Regions from separate parts of the Actinomadura napierensis genome, predicted to be linked through region 2. Evidence: riboswitches for the same ligand, from Rfam matches in the RefSeq annotation. Region 2 holds a riboswitch; the other holds the start of a gene.

Region 1 (6,594 bases), on a different contig from region 2:
GGTGTGGCAGGAGGTGGAGGGAAGCCTGGCGGAGCTTCCCGGCGAACGCGCCGCCACCGACGACCCGGACCCTCACGAGCACCCCCACGATGAGCTGGCGAACCGGCGGCGCGCCCGCCGCACCGGCTGATCCGGCCCGGTCCGCGGGCGGGTCCCGCGGAGGCCGCCCCCTCGCGGCCGGCACGGCCCCTCATATCGCGTCCTTGCGCTGGAGGTAGGCGAACGCCGCCCAGCCCGGCAGGACGGGAAGCCACAGCGTCAGCAGGCGGTACAGCAGCACCGCGGACGTCGCCGTCTCCGCCGTCAGCCCCGAGATCGTCAGCGCCAGCGTCAGCGCGCCCTCGACCGCGCCGAGCCCGCCCGGTGTCGGGACCGCCGAACCGACCGCGTTGGCGGTCAGGAACACCACCACGACGGCCGTCCAGTGCAGCGACCCGCCGAACGCCCGGATCGAGGCGTCCAGGCACAGCGCGTACGTCGCCGTCAGCCCCACCGTCCCGCCGAGGCCGGTGCACAGCTTGCGCGGCGACTGCAGGACGTCCACCAGCCGCGGCACCACGCCCGAGAACATCGCCCGCAGCCGGGACGCGGCGAACCGCCGCACCCGCGGGATCATCATCGCCGCGCCGGCGACCAGGCCGAGCGCCAGCACCACGATCACGATCGTGCGGGACGGCGCCAGGTCCTTCGTGGCGTTGTGGGTGGAGCCGGTGAGGAAGCCGAACAGCACCAGCAGCAGGACGTGCACCACCAGGCCGACCAGCTGGGACGCGCCGACGCTGGCGACCGCCGGGCCCGAGCGGATCCCGGAGCGCTGCAGGAAGCGGGTGTTGATCGCGACGCCGCCCACCGCGGCCGGCGCCACCAGCTGCACGAACGACGCGGCGACCTGCACCAGGACCGTCCGCCCCACCGGCAGCCGCTCCGGCACGAACCCCAGCAGCATGTACGCCGCCGCGAGGTAGGTCGCCGCCGACGCGGCGAGCGCGATGAACACCCAGTGCCAGGTCGCCGTCGACAGCAGGTGCGCGAAGTCGAGGCTGCCGACCTGCGGGATCACGATGTACCCGGCGACCGACAGGCCGACGATGCTGAAGATCGTCCGGGGCCGGAAGCGCTCCAGCCGGACCGGCGCCGCCTCGGTCTCCGGCTTCAGCGCGACGATCTGCTCCCGGATCCGGGTGAGCAGGTCCCGGTCGCGGCGCAGCGCCGTCCGCGTCGCCCGCGACAGCGCCACCCGCTGCAGCAGCGGGACCGCCGCGGCGAGCGCGTCCTCGCCGAGCACGGACGCGGCGGTCCGCACGGCGCGCTCGGGGCCCGCGTGCAGGGCCACGGTGGTGAGCAGCTGCGCCAGGTCCAGCAGCAACGCGAGGTCGCCGGAGGCGATCTCCCCGGACCGCATGTCGGTGAGGTACACGCGGCCGTCGTCGCCGACGAGGACCGTGTCGTCCTCCAGCCGCCGGTGCGCGAGCCGGCCCTCCTGCAGCCGCCGGAACTGCCGCCACGCGTCGGCGAGCATCCCGTCGGTGAGTTCGTCGCCCGGGACGTCCGCGAGCCGCCGCCCCGGCACGTGCTCGAAGGCCAGCAGCGCCGCCTCCGTGCCGACCTCGGACGTCCCCACGAGCCGCGGCGTGCGCGCGCCCGCGGCGTCCACCGCGTACGCCATCAGGGACTCGAGCTCCAGGGAGCGGCGCAGCGGGCGCAGCGCCCGTCCCGTGGTGGTGCGGCTGAGCCGCAGCGTCCGCCACATCCGGTACAGCAGCCCGGCGGTCTGCTGGTCGCGGTCCAGGACCCGGACCTCCAGGTCCCACGGGCCGGTCCGCCGCGCTGCGCGGTCCTTTTCGCCGTCCCGGTCGAGCAGGACGCCGTAGCGGCGGTCCTGGCCCGTCTCACCGGGGTCGTCGAGGCGGGCGGCGCGGCGCGGGGACAGCCCCAGCCGCTCCAGCGTGGAGACCACCGCCGTCCCGGACGGCCGCGGGTTCGGCGTGCCGGCCGCGTACAGGGTGCCGTAGCCGATCGCGCGGCCGAGCAGGTAGGTGGCGGCGAGCGCCGCGACGGACGCGTACGACGCGGTGAGCCCGGTCAGCGCGGCCAGCCCGATGAACGTCCACGTCACCGCCTGCCAGCGGGTCCGGCCCGCCATCCCGACCGCCGTGACGAACGCGATCACCGGCGCGATGTCGGTGTGCACCGGCGCGGTGCTGGTGCCGCCCCAGATCAGCGAGTCCAGCACCCCGCCGGGCGCCGCGCTGGTCACCCAGTCGTCCAGGCCGACCGTGACGCCGAACGCGATCACGGCGGCCAGCAGCGCGATCGCCACCCGCATGCCGTCCTTGCGGAACATCCGCTCGACCGCGAACGCGATCGGCGCGGTCAGCACGCCGAAGCTGGAGGCGAGGGTGGCCAGCGACAGCAGCATGCGGGGGGCGTGCGCGGTGCCCTGCGCGATGTCGGTCTGCAGCCCGTGCGTGGTCTGCTGGGCGATCGACACCAGCAGCATCACCGCCGCGAGCCCAACGCAGGAGACCCCGAACCTGATCGCGTCGCCGGACCGGCGGATCCGGTCCGGCTGGGCGGGCTCGTCCACGGGGACGCCGGCGGTGGCGCCCGTCGACGGGCGCACCGCCCCGCCGTGGGTCTGTGTCACCGCCGTATCGCCGCCCTGACCGTCCGCCATCGTGATCAGCGTCCCAGGGCCGGCGGGGCGCCGTCGAGCGGCGGCCCCCGGCCCGGCCGGCCGCCTGGACGGCGCCGCGGCCCGTCCCGCCCCGGTGAGCTGTGCACATCGTACTTGCCGGTAGATGCCCGGGCCGTCCATCACCCCGGTTCCGCGCGGCGGGACGCGCCGCCGTCGCGACGGCGGGCGGGGGCGCGCGACGATCGCCGGGGCGATGGTTGGGTAGGGTTTGTTCCGGACATGCCGTCGACCCTGTGCGGGAGAGACCCCACGCGGCCAGCGTGGGGCGCCGAAGGGGCAACCTCCCCGGAACCTCTCAGGCAAAAGGACCGCTCGGGCGAGGCACCTCTGGAAAGCAGGCGCCGATCCCCCTGACCGGGGAGGGCGGCTCACCGAAGGGGAAATCCCGCTGCGCGGGGGAAGCTCTCAGGTGCCGATGACAGAGGGGGAGACCGGCCGCCGGCCGTAGCCGGCGGCGGCCCTGAGCGACCGCAGCAGCCAGGAGGCTCTCCATGACCGCCCAGTTCTTCGCGCCCGTGGCCTCGCCGCAGGATGCCCGTTCCACGTTCGCCGACCGCCATGTCGGCCCGTCCCCGGACGAGCGGGCCCGGATGCTGGCCGCCATCGGCTACTCCGGCGCCGAGGCGCTGATCGGCGACGCCGTCCCGGCCGGGATCCGCACCTCCCGGCCGCTGGAGCTGCCGCCCGCGCTGAGCGAGACCGCCGCGCTGGCCCGGCTGCGCGAGCTGGCGTCCCGCAACACCGTGCTCACCTCGATGATCGGACTCGGCTACCACGGGACGACGACGCCGGGCGTGATCCTGCGCAACGTGCTGGAGAACCCGGGCTGGTACACCGCCTACACGCCCTACCAGCCGGAGATCTCGCAGGGCCGCCTCGAGGCGCTGCTGAACTTCCAGACGGTCGTCGCCGACCTGACCGGCCTGCCGGTCGCCAACGCCTCCATGCTGGACGAGGGCACCGCCGCCGCCGAGGCCATGGCCCTCGCGCACCGCGTGTCCAAGCGCAAGGAGCCCGGGACGTTCCTGGTGGACGCCGACGCGCTCCCGCAGACGATCGAGGTCGTGCGGACCCGGGCGGTCCCGCTCGGCATCGAGGTCGTCACCGCGGACCTGTCCGGCGGTCTGCCGGACGGCGACTTCTTCGGCGTCCTGCTGCAGTACCCGGGAGCGTCGGGCGTCGTCCGCGACCTGGAGCCGCTCGCCGCGCAGGCGCACGAGCGCGGCGCGAAGGTCGTCGTCGCCGCCGACCTGCTCGCCCTGACGCTGCTGCGGCCGCCGGGCGAGTCCGGCGCCGACATCGCCGTGGGCTCCGCGCAGCGGTTCGGCGTCCCCTACGGGTTCGGCGGCCCGCACGCCGGCTACATGGCGGTCGGCGAGGGCATCCAGCGGCAGTTGCCCGGACGCCTCGTCGGCGTGTCCGTCGACGCCGACGGCGCCACCGCCTACCGCCTGGCCCTGCAGACCCGCGAGCAGCACATCCGCCGCGAGAAGGCCACCAGCAACATCTGCACCGCGCAGGTCCTCCTGGCCGTGATGGCGAGCATGTACGCCGTCTACCACGGGCCGGAGGGGCTCGCCGCCATCGCCCAGCGGACGCACCGCCGCGCCGCCGAGATCGCCGCGGGGCTGCGCGCCGGCGGCGTCGAGATCGTCCACGGCGCCTTCTTCGACACCGTCCTCGCCCGCGTCCCCGGCCGGGCCGCCGAGGTCGCCGAGGCCGCCCGCGAGCGCGGGATCAACCTGCGGCCGTCCGGCGCCGACCTCGTCGCCGTCGCCTGCGACGAGACGACGCTGCCCGAGCACGTCACCGCCGTCCTGGAGGCGTTCGGGGTGCCCGCCGAGGTCGCCGGCGCCGAGGAGGCGATCCCGGACGGCCTGCGCCGCGAGAGCCCCTACCTGACCCACCCGGTCTTCCACGCGCACCGCTCCGAGACCGCGATGCTGCGCTACCTGCGCCGGCTCCAGGACAAGGACATCGCGCTCGACCGCTCGATGATCCCGCTCGGCTCCTGCACGATGAAGCTGAACGCCACCGCCGAGATGGAGCCCATCACCTGGCCGGAGTTCGCGAACATCCACCCGTTCGCGCCGCTCGACCAGGCCGCCGGCTACGTCGAGCTGATCGGCGAGCTGGAGGACGCGCTCGCCGAGATCACCGGGTACGCGAAGGTGTCCGTCCAGCCCAACGCCGGCTCGCAGGGCGAACTGGCAGGGCTGCTCGCCATTCGCGGTTACCACGCCTCGCGCGGCGACGAGCACCGCGACGTCTGCCTGATCCCGTCCTCGGCGCACGGCACCAACGCGGCCAGTGCCGTCATGGCCGGGATGCGTGTCGTCGTCGTCAAGTGCGACGAGGGCGGCAACGTCGACCTCGACGACCTGCACGCCAAGATCGCCAAGCACGGCGACCGGATCGCCGCGATCATGGTGACCTACCCGTCCACGCACGGCGTGTTCGAGGAGTCGATCACCGACGTGTGCGCCGCCGTGCACGAGGCCGGCGGCCAGGTCTACGTCGACGGCGCCAACCTCAACGCCCTGGTCGGGCTGGCCCGCCCCGGCGAGTTCGGGTCGGACGTCTCGCACCTCAACCTGCACAAGACGTTCTGCATCCCGCACGGCGGCGGCGGCCCCGGCGTCGGCCCGATCGGCGTCCGCGAGCACCTCGCCCCGTTCCTGCCGAACCACCCGCTCCGCGAGGAGGCCGGCCCCGCCGAGACCGGCGTCGGCCCGATCTCGGCCGCCCCGTGGGGCTCGGCGGGCATCCTGCCGATCTCCTGGGCGTACATCGCGATGATGGGCCCGGACGGCCTGCGCGCCGCCACCGAGGGCGCCATCATCGGCGCCAACTACCTCGCCGCCCGCCTCGGCCCGCACTACCCGATCCTCTACACCGGCCGCAACGGCCTCGTCGCCCACGAGTGCATCGCCGACCTCCGCAAGATCACCAAGGAGACCGGCATCACCGCCGAGGACGTCGCCAAGCGCCTCATCGACTACGGCTTCCACGCCCCGACGCTCTCCTTCCCCGTCGCCGGCACCCTGATGATCGAGCCCACCGAGTCCGAGGACCTCGCCGAGCTCGACCGGTTCTGCGACGCCATGATCGAGATCCGCCGGGAGATCCAGCGCGTCGCCGACGGCGGCTACGACCGCGAGGACAACCCCCTCAAGAACGCCCCGCACACCGCCGCCTGCCTCGTCTCCGACGACTGGAAGCACGCCTACACCCGCGACGAGGCCGCCTACCCCGTCCCCGCGCTCCGCGAGACCAAGTACTGGCCCCCGGTCCGCCGCATCGACCAGGCCTACGGCGACCGCAACCTCGTCTGCTCCTGCCCGCCCCCGGAGGCCTTCGAGGATTGATTTCTCCCAGGGGGGCGACCCCCTGGAACCCCCGTCACGGTCGGCAGGTTGTTTCGTGCTCCGCTGGCGCTCCGCGCGAAACAGCCTGCCGACCGGCGGGCGGGCCCGCGAGGGGGCTGGGGTCCGGTCTTCCGGACGGGTGTTCAGCCGACGCGGGGGGACGCGGCCGTGTGCGTGATCTTGGTGGGGTTTCTGAGTGTCGGCCGGGACGGGGCGGTGTCCGGTCGCTAGGCTCTGGGCGGACCCCGACCCCCAGAGGGCAGAAGACCGATGAGCGAGTCCGCGGCCGGCGATCCGGCCCTGTTGTGCGAGGAGGCGCGGAGCCTCGCGGAGAACGGCGCGGCCCGCGAGGCCGCGCTGCTGTTCGAGCGGGTGCTCGCCCTCGGCGACACCCCGTGCCGCGCGCAGGCCGCGCTCGGCCTCGCGGTCGTGCTGGACGACGGCGGGGACGTCGAGGCGGCCCGCGAGGCCGACCGGGCCGCCATCGCCACCGGCGACCCCGAGTACGGGCCCCGCGCCGCCTACCAT
Region 2 (6,594 bases):
GACCATGTGCGAGGCCGGCGGCCTGGCCAACGCCACGGTCATCGAGCGGCTGTGACGCACGAGCCGCCCGGGACCGGCGGCTAGGCTTCCCGGTATGCCGAAGGACGCCCACCCCCGCGAGTGCTCCATCGCCGACACCCTCGACATCGTCGGCGAGCGCTGGAGCCTGCTCGCGATCCGGGAGCTCAGCTACGGGGTGCGGCGCTTCGACCAGATCGTCCGCAACACCGGGGCGGCCCGCGACATCCTCACGGCCCGGCTCCGCAAGCTCGAGGCGAACGGCATCGTCCGGCGCGAACGCTACAGCGACCACCCCGTCCGCCATGAGTACCACCTCACGGCGGCGGGGCGGGAGCTGTGCGACGTCCTGATCGTCCTGATGGCGTGGGGGGACCGGCACCTGCACCCCGACGACCCGCCCGTCCGCTGGCGGCACTCCTGCGGCGAGACCCTCAACCCCCTGGTGGTCTGCCGCCAGTGCGGCAACGAGGCCCGCCCCGGCGCCCACTCGCCCACCGGCCGAGGCGCCCTCACCGGCTGACCCGCGCCACCAGGCCGTCCTGTCAGCACTCGATGACGTTGACGGCCAGGCCGCCGCGGGACGTCTCCTTGTACTTCTCGAGCATGTCGCGGCCGGTGTCGCGCATGGTCTTGATGGCCTTGTCGAGGGAGACGAAGTGGCGGCCGTCGCCCCGCAGGGAGATCCGGGCGGCGCTGATGGCCTTGATGGCGCCGACGGCGTTGCGCTCGATGCAGGGGACCTGGACGAGGCCGCCGACGGGGTCGCAGGTGAGACCGAGGTTGTGCTCGATGCCGATCTCGGCGGCGTTCTCGACCTGCTCGGGGGTGCCGCCGAGGACCTCGGTGAGCCCGGCGGCGGCCATCGAGCAGGCGGAGCCGACCTCGCCCTGGCAGCCGACCTCGGCGCCGGAGATGGAGGCGTTCTGCTTGAACAGGACGCCGATCGCGCCGGCCGTGAGCAGGAAGCGGACGACGCTCTCGTCATTGCCGCCCTGCACGAACCGGTCGTAGTAGTGCAGGACGGCCGGGATGATGCCCGCGGCGCCGTTGGTGGGGGCGGTGACGATGCGTCCGCCGGCGGCGTTCTCCTCGTTGACGGCGAGGGCGAAAAGGGTGACCCAGTCCATCGCGTGCAGCGGGTCGGACGCCTTTTCGACGGACAGCTGGCGGTGCAGCTGCGGGGCGCGGCGGCGCACTTTCAGGCCGCCCGGCAGCAGCCCTTCGCGGGTGCAGCCGCGGGTGACGCAGGCCCGCATGACCTGCCAGAGCGTGAGGAGACCGTCGCGGATCTCCTGCTCGGTGCGGCCGAACGCCTTCTCGTTCTCCAGCATGAGCGCGGAAATGGACAGGCCCGTTTCGCGGCAGCGGTCGAGGAGTTCGGCGGCGGTGTCGAAACGGTGCGGCAGGACGGTGTCGTCCGGCTTGATGCGGTCGGCGCCGGTGGCGTTCTCGTCCACGATGAAGCCGCCGCCGACCGAGTAGTAGACCCTGGACCGCAGTTCGTCGCCGGACGCGTCGAACGCGGTGAAGCGCATTCCGTTCGGGTGGCCGGGCAGCGATTCCTTGCGCTCGAACACCAGGTGCTCGCCGACGGCGAACGGGACGTCGTGCGAGCCGAACAGGCGCAGTTCCTTGCGTTCGCGAATGGCGGCGAGCCGTTCGTCCACCCCGTCGACGTCGACGGTCTCCGGCTTGTCGCCTTCGAGGCCGAGGATGACGGCCTTGTCGGAGCCGTGGCCCTTTCCGGTGAGGCCGAGCGAGCCGTAGAGGATCGCCTGGACGGACGCGGTCTTCTCCAGCAGCCCGTCCCGCCGCAACCCGCGGGCGAAACGGTGGGCCGCCGCCATGGGGCCGCCCGTGTGCGAGGACGAAGGGCCGATGCCGATCTTGAAGAGGTCGAAAACGCTGATGGCCATGGGTGCCACCTCGTCGTAGCGCGCGCCCCCTCCCCGCGAGGGAAGGGGGCGCGGAGGAGTTACAGGTCGGGGTAGAGCGGGTGCTTGTCGGCGAGCGCCTTCGCCCGCGCGGACAGCGCGCCGGCGTCGAAGGACGGCTGCAGCGCCAGCGCGATGACGTCGGCGACCTCGGCGAAGTCCTCGGCGGTGAAGCCGCGGGTCGCGAGGGCGGGCGTGCCGATGCGCAGGCCGGACGTCACCATCGGCGGGCGCGGGTCGTTCGGGACCGCGTTCCGGTTGACGGTGATGCCGATCTCGTGCAGCCGGTCCTCGGCGTCGCGCCCGGTCAGCTCGGAGTCGACCAGGTCGACCAGGACGAGGTGCACGTCCGTGCCGCCGGTCAGCACCTTCACGCCGGCCTTCGCCGAGTCCTCGGCGAGCAGCCGCTCGGCGAGGATCTTCGCGCCCTCGACCGTGACGGCCTGCCGGGCCTTGAACTCGTCCGACGCGGCGATCTTCAGCGCGACCGCCTTGGCGGCGATCACGTGCTCCAGCGGGCCGCCCTGCATGCCCGGGAACACCGCCGAGTTGATCTTCTTGCCGTACTCCTCGCGGGCGAGGATCAGGCCGCCGCGCGGGCCGCCGAGCGTCTTGTGCGTCGTGGTGGTGACGATGTCGGCGTGCGGGACGGGGGAGGGGTGCAGCCCCGCCGCGACCAGCCCGGCGAAGTGCGCCATGTCCACCATCAGCAGAGCCCCGACCGAGTCGGCGATCTCGCGGAACGCGGCGAAGTCCAGCTGCCGCGGGTACGCCGACCAGCCCGCCACGATCATCTTCGGCCGGTGCTCGGCGGCGAGCGAGGCGACCTCGTCCATGTCGACCAGGCCGTCCTCGGCGCGGACGTGGTAGGGCACCACGTTCAGCACCTTGCCGGAGTAGTTCAGCCGCATCCCGTGGGTGAGGTGCCCGCCGTGCGCGAGGTCGAGGCCGAGGATGGTGTCGCCGTGCTGCAGCAGCGCGAAGTAGACCGCGGTGTTGGCCTGCGCGCCGCTGTGCGGCTGCACGTTCGCGTGATCCGCGCCGAACAGGGCCTTCGCCCGGTCGATCGCGAGCTGCTCGGTGACGTCCACGTACTCGCAGCCGCCGTAGTACCGCCGGCCCGGGTACCCCTCGGCGTACTTGTTGGTCAGGACGGAGCCCTGCGCCTCCAGCACCGACACCGGCGCGAAGTTCTCCGACGCGATCATCTCGAGGGTGGACTGCTGGCGGCGCAGCTCGGCGTCCACCGCCGCGGCGACCTCCGGGTCGGCCGCGGCGAGGGAGTCATGCAGACCCACGTCAGCTCTCCTCGATCAGCTTGTCGTAGGACTCGGCGTCCAGCAGGTCGCCCGGCTCGTCGGAGATCCGCACCTTGAAGATCCAGCCCTCGCCGTACGGGTCGTCGTTGATCACCTTGGGCTCGTCCACCACCGCGCCGTTGATCGCGGTGATCTCGCCGCTGACCGGCGAGAACAGGTCGCTGACCGACTTGGTCGACTCGATCTCCCCGCACGGCTCGCCGGCCTCGACGTTGTCGCCCTCGGAGGGCTGCAGCTCGAGGTAGACGATCTCGCCGAGCGCGTCGGCGGCGTGCGCGGTGATGCCGACCGTGACGATGCCGTCCTCTGCTTCTGAACCAGCAGGGCCGAGGCCGGCCACCCACTCGTGCTCTTCGCTGTAGCGGAGCTGCTCCGGAACGCTCACGTCTTTTTCTCTCTTTCAGGAACGCTTGTAGAACGGCAGTGCGACCACGTCGACCGGCTCCTGCCTGCCGCGCACATCCACGGCGAGGCCGGTCTCCTCGACGCCGCTGTCGAGGTAGGCCATGGCGATCGGCCTGCCCAGTGTGGGCGACGGGGCACCGCTCGTCACCACACCGCACGGCGTGCCGCCGGACGTGACGACCTGGTACCCCTTCCGGGGCGCGCGACGCCCGCGCGCCACCAGTCCCACGAGCCTACGGCCCGCGGGGGTCTGCGCCTGCGCCGCCAGGGCGGCCTTGCCGACGAAGTCGACCGCCTTCTCGAGTTTGACGACACGTCCGAGGCCGGCCTCGAACGGGGTGGTCTCCGCGGTCAGCTCGTTGCCGTACAGCGGCATGCCCGCCTCCAGCCGCAGCGTGTCCCGCGCCGACAGCCCGGCGGGCACCACCCCGTCGACCGCGGCCAGCGCCTTCCACAGCGCGACGGCGTCGGACGCGTCGACGAACAGCTCGAAGCCGTCCTCGCCGGTGTAGCCGGTACGGGCGATGAGGGCGTCCACCTCGGCGACGCGGTCGGCGAGGATCGCGTAGTAGCGCAGGTCGGCGAGCGGCGCGCCGGTGAACCCCTCCAGGATCGCCTGCGCCCGCGGGCCCTGCAGGGCGATCAGCGCGTAGGCGTCGGAGCGGTCGTCCACGGCGGCCTCGAAGCCCGCGGCCCGCTCGGTCAGCGCCTCCCGGACGACCGCGACGTTCGACGCGTTCGCGACGACCATCCACGTCTCGTCCGCCAGCCGGTAGACGATCAGGTCGTCCAGGACGCCGCCGTCCGGATCGCAGATCATCGTGTAGCGGGCCTTGCCCACCGCCATCGGCGACAGGTTCCCGACCAGCGCGTAGTCGAGCGCGTTGGCCGCGCCCGGACCGGACAGGAAGATCTCTCCCATGTGGGACAGGTCGAACAGCCCCGCGCCGGTGCGGACGGCCTGGTGCTCGGCGGTCTCGCTCGCGTAGCGCAGCGGCATCAGATGGCCGGCGAAGTCGACGAGATTCGCGCCGAGGTCCTGGTGGACGTCGTGCAGCGGCGTCTTCTTCGCGGCCTTCGAGGACGGATCGGCGGACATCGGTTCGGCTCCTTCGTCACGGGCGCGCGTGGTCCATCGTCCCACTCGCGCACCGGGCGTATCGGTGCCTCCCCCTCTGTCATCGGCGCCTGAGAGCTTCACCCGCCGCCCCGGTACGGGACGCGGCGCGGGCTTTCACCTTCGGCGGGGGAACGCGTCCCCGCTTTCCAGAGGTCGCCTGCTCCGTGCGGTCCATGGGCCTGAGAGGTTCCGGGGAGGATTTGCTCCTTCGGCGTCCCACACCGGCTGCGTAGGACTCTCCCGCACGGGATTAACGGCTGCGCGCAAGGCTAGCAGCGGCAACGCCATGCCACCAGCGCCCGACGCCGGCTCCGCACGCGGGCTCGGCGGCGTGCCGGCCTCAGGCGTTGCGATCGCGTGCGAAGCCAAGTTCGAGCCTGCGAGGACTTGATCGCGCAGCGAGCCCCCAGGCCCGACCGCCGAGGGCGATGCAATGGGCGGGTGTCTATTTGGGCGTCGCCGCGGGGGTGCCGGACATCGCCTTCACGCACGTCTGCAGCGCCGCCTTGATCTTGGCCAGCTCGGCCTTGGACGGCGTAGAACTCGGGTGCGGGCTGGGCATCGTCACGCCCTGCTTGCGCACGCAGTCGTTGAACTTCTTGGCGGCCGCCGCCGTCCCGCCGCCCGGGGCGGTCGGCACGGCGCTCGCGCCGCCGCCGGCCGAGCCGCCGGACCCGTCGGACGTCCCGGACGGCGCCGGTGCCGTCGCCGGGGAGGAGGCCGGGGAACCGGACGCGGCCGAGTCCTTCTTGCCGTCCGAGCCGCCGCATCCGCCGAGCGCGAGCGACAACGCCAGGACCGCCACGAGACTGCGCTTCACAGGGATCACTTCTCCAGGGACCGGGATGGAAAGCGCCATGATGCGCAGAAAACCGTGCGCGCGCATACCGACGCGCATGCCAAGAAAACGCGGTTCGCTTAGCACCGCACCTCATAACGGGCGCTCTAGAGCGGCGTCACATAGGCCCCGGAGATGCCGCCGTCCACCAGGAACTCCGACGCCGTGATGAACGACGCGTCGTCCGACGCCAGGAACGCGACCGCCGCCGCGATCTCCGACGCCTCGGCGAAGCGCCCCACCGGGACGTGGACGAGGCGCCGCGCGGCCCGCTCCGGGTCCTTGGCGAACAGCTCCTGGAGGAGGGGGGTGTTCACGGGTCCGGGGCACAGCGCGTTCACGCGGACGCCCTGCCGCGCGAACTGCACGCCCAGTTCCCGGGACATCGCCAGGACGCCGCCCTTGGACGCGGTGTAGGAGATCTGCGAGGTCGCCGCGCCCATCACCGCCACGAACGACGCCGTGTTGATGATCGACCCCTTGCCCTGCTCCAGCATGTACGGGATGACGTGCTTGCAGCACAGGTAGACGCTGGTCAGGTTGACGTCCTGGACGCGCTTCCAGGCGTCCAGGCCGGTCTCCAGGATCGAGTCGTCGTCGGGCGGGGAGATCCCGGCGTTGTTGAACGCGACGTCGATGCGCCCGTAGGCGTCCCGGACCGTCCGGTAGAGGGCCTTGACCTCGTCCTCGCCGGTCACGTCCACCTTGACGAACAGGCCGCCGAGCTCCTCGGCGGCGCTCTTGCCGGCGGTCTCGTCGACGTCGGCCACGACGACCTTCGCGCCCTCTTCGGTGAAACGGCGCGCGGTGGCCAGGCCGATGCCGCTGGCGCCGCCGGTCACGACGGCCACCCGGCCTTCCAGACGCTGCATGCTGCTCTCTCTCCTGTCACTGACCGAAACTTGCGGGGGCTACTCGCTCGCGATGAAGACGTTCTTGGTCTCGGTGAACGCGCCG

What was found. Region 2 has a riboswitch for glycine ahead of gcvT (glycine cleavage system aminomethyltransferase GcvT). Riboswitches for the same ligand answer to the same signal wherever they lie in the genome.
Region 1: linked by a shared signal. The riboswitch ahead of gcvP (aminomethyl-transferring glycine dehydrogenase) and the one ahead of gcvT (glycine cleavage system aminomethyltransferase GcvT) in region 2 are both predicted to bind glycine.

The regions. Positions count from the first base shown of each region.
Region 1 is NZ_BAAAMR010000162.1:6,288-12,881, forward strand. It holds gene ABD296_RS45650 (MerR family transcriptional regulator) at 1-130, shown strand, start outside; gene ABD296_RS45655 (lysylphosphatidylglycerol synthase transmembrane domain-containing protein) at 191-2,647, opposite strand; glycine riboswitch at 2,925-3,019, shown strand; glycine riboswitch at 3,020-3,130, shown strand; gene gcvP (aminomethyl-transferring glycine dehydrogenase) at 3,190-6,066, shown strand; gene ABD296_RS45665 (tetratricopeptide repeat protein) at 6,337-6,594, shown strand, end outside.
Region 2 is NZ_BAAAMR010000074.1:23,876-30,469, forward strand. It holds gene ABD296_RS33185 (thiolase family protein) at 1-55, shown strand, start outside; gene ABD296_RS33190 (winged helix-turn-helix transcriptional regulator) at 95-541, shown strand; gene ABD296_RS33195 (L-serine ammonia-lyase) at 564-1,937, opposite strand; gene ABD296_RS33200 (serine hydroxymethyltransferase) at 1,997-3,253, opposite strand; gene gcvH (glycine cleavage system protein GcvH) at 3,255-3,659, opposite strand; gene gcvT (glycine cleavage system aminomethyltransferase GcvT) at 3,675-4,778, opposite strand; glycine riboswitch at 4,852-4,952, opposite strand; glycine riboswitch at 4,957-5,052, opposite strand; gene ABD296_RS33215 (hypothetical protein) at 5,245-5,619, opposite strand; gene ABD296_RS33220 (3-oxoacyl-ACP reductase) at 5,745-6,509, opposite strand; gene ABD296_RS33225 (aldehyde dehydrogenase family protein) at 6,549-6,594, opposite strand, start outside.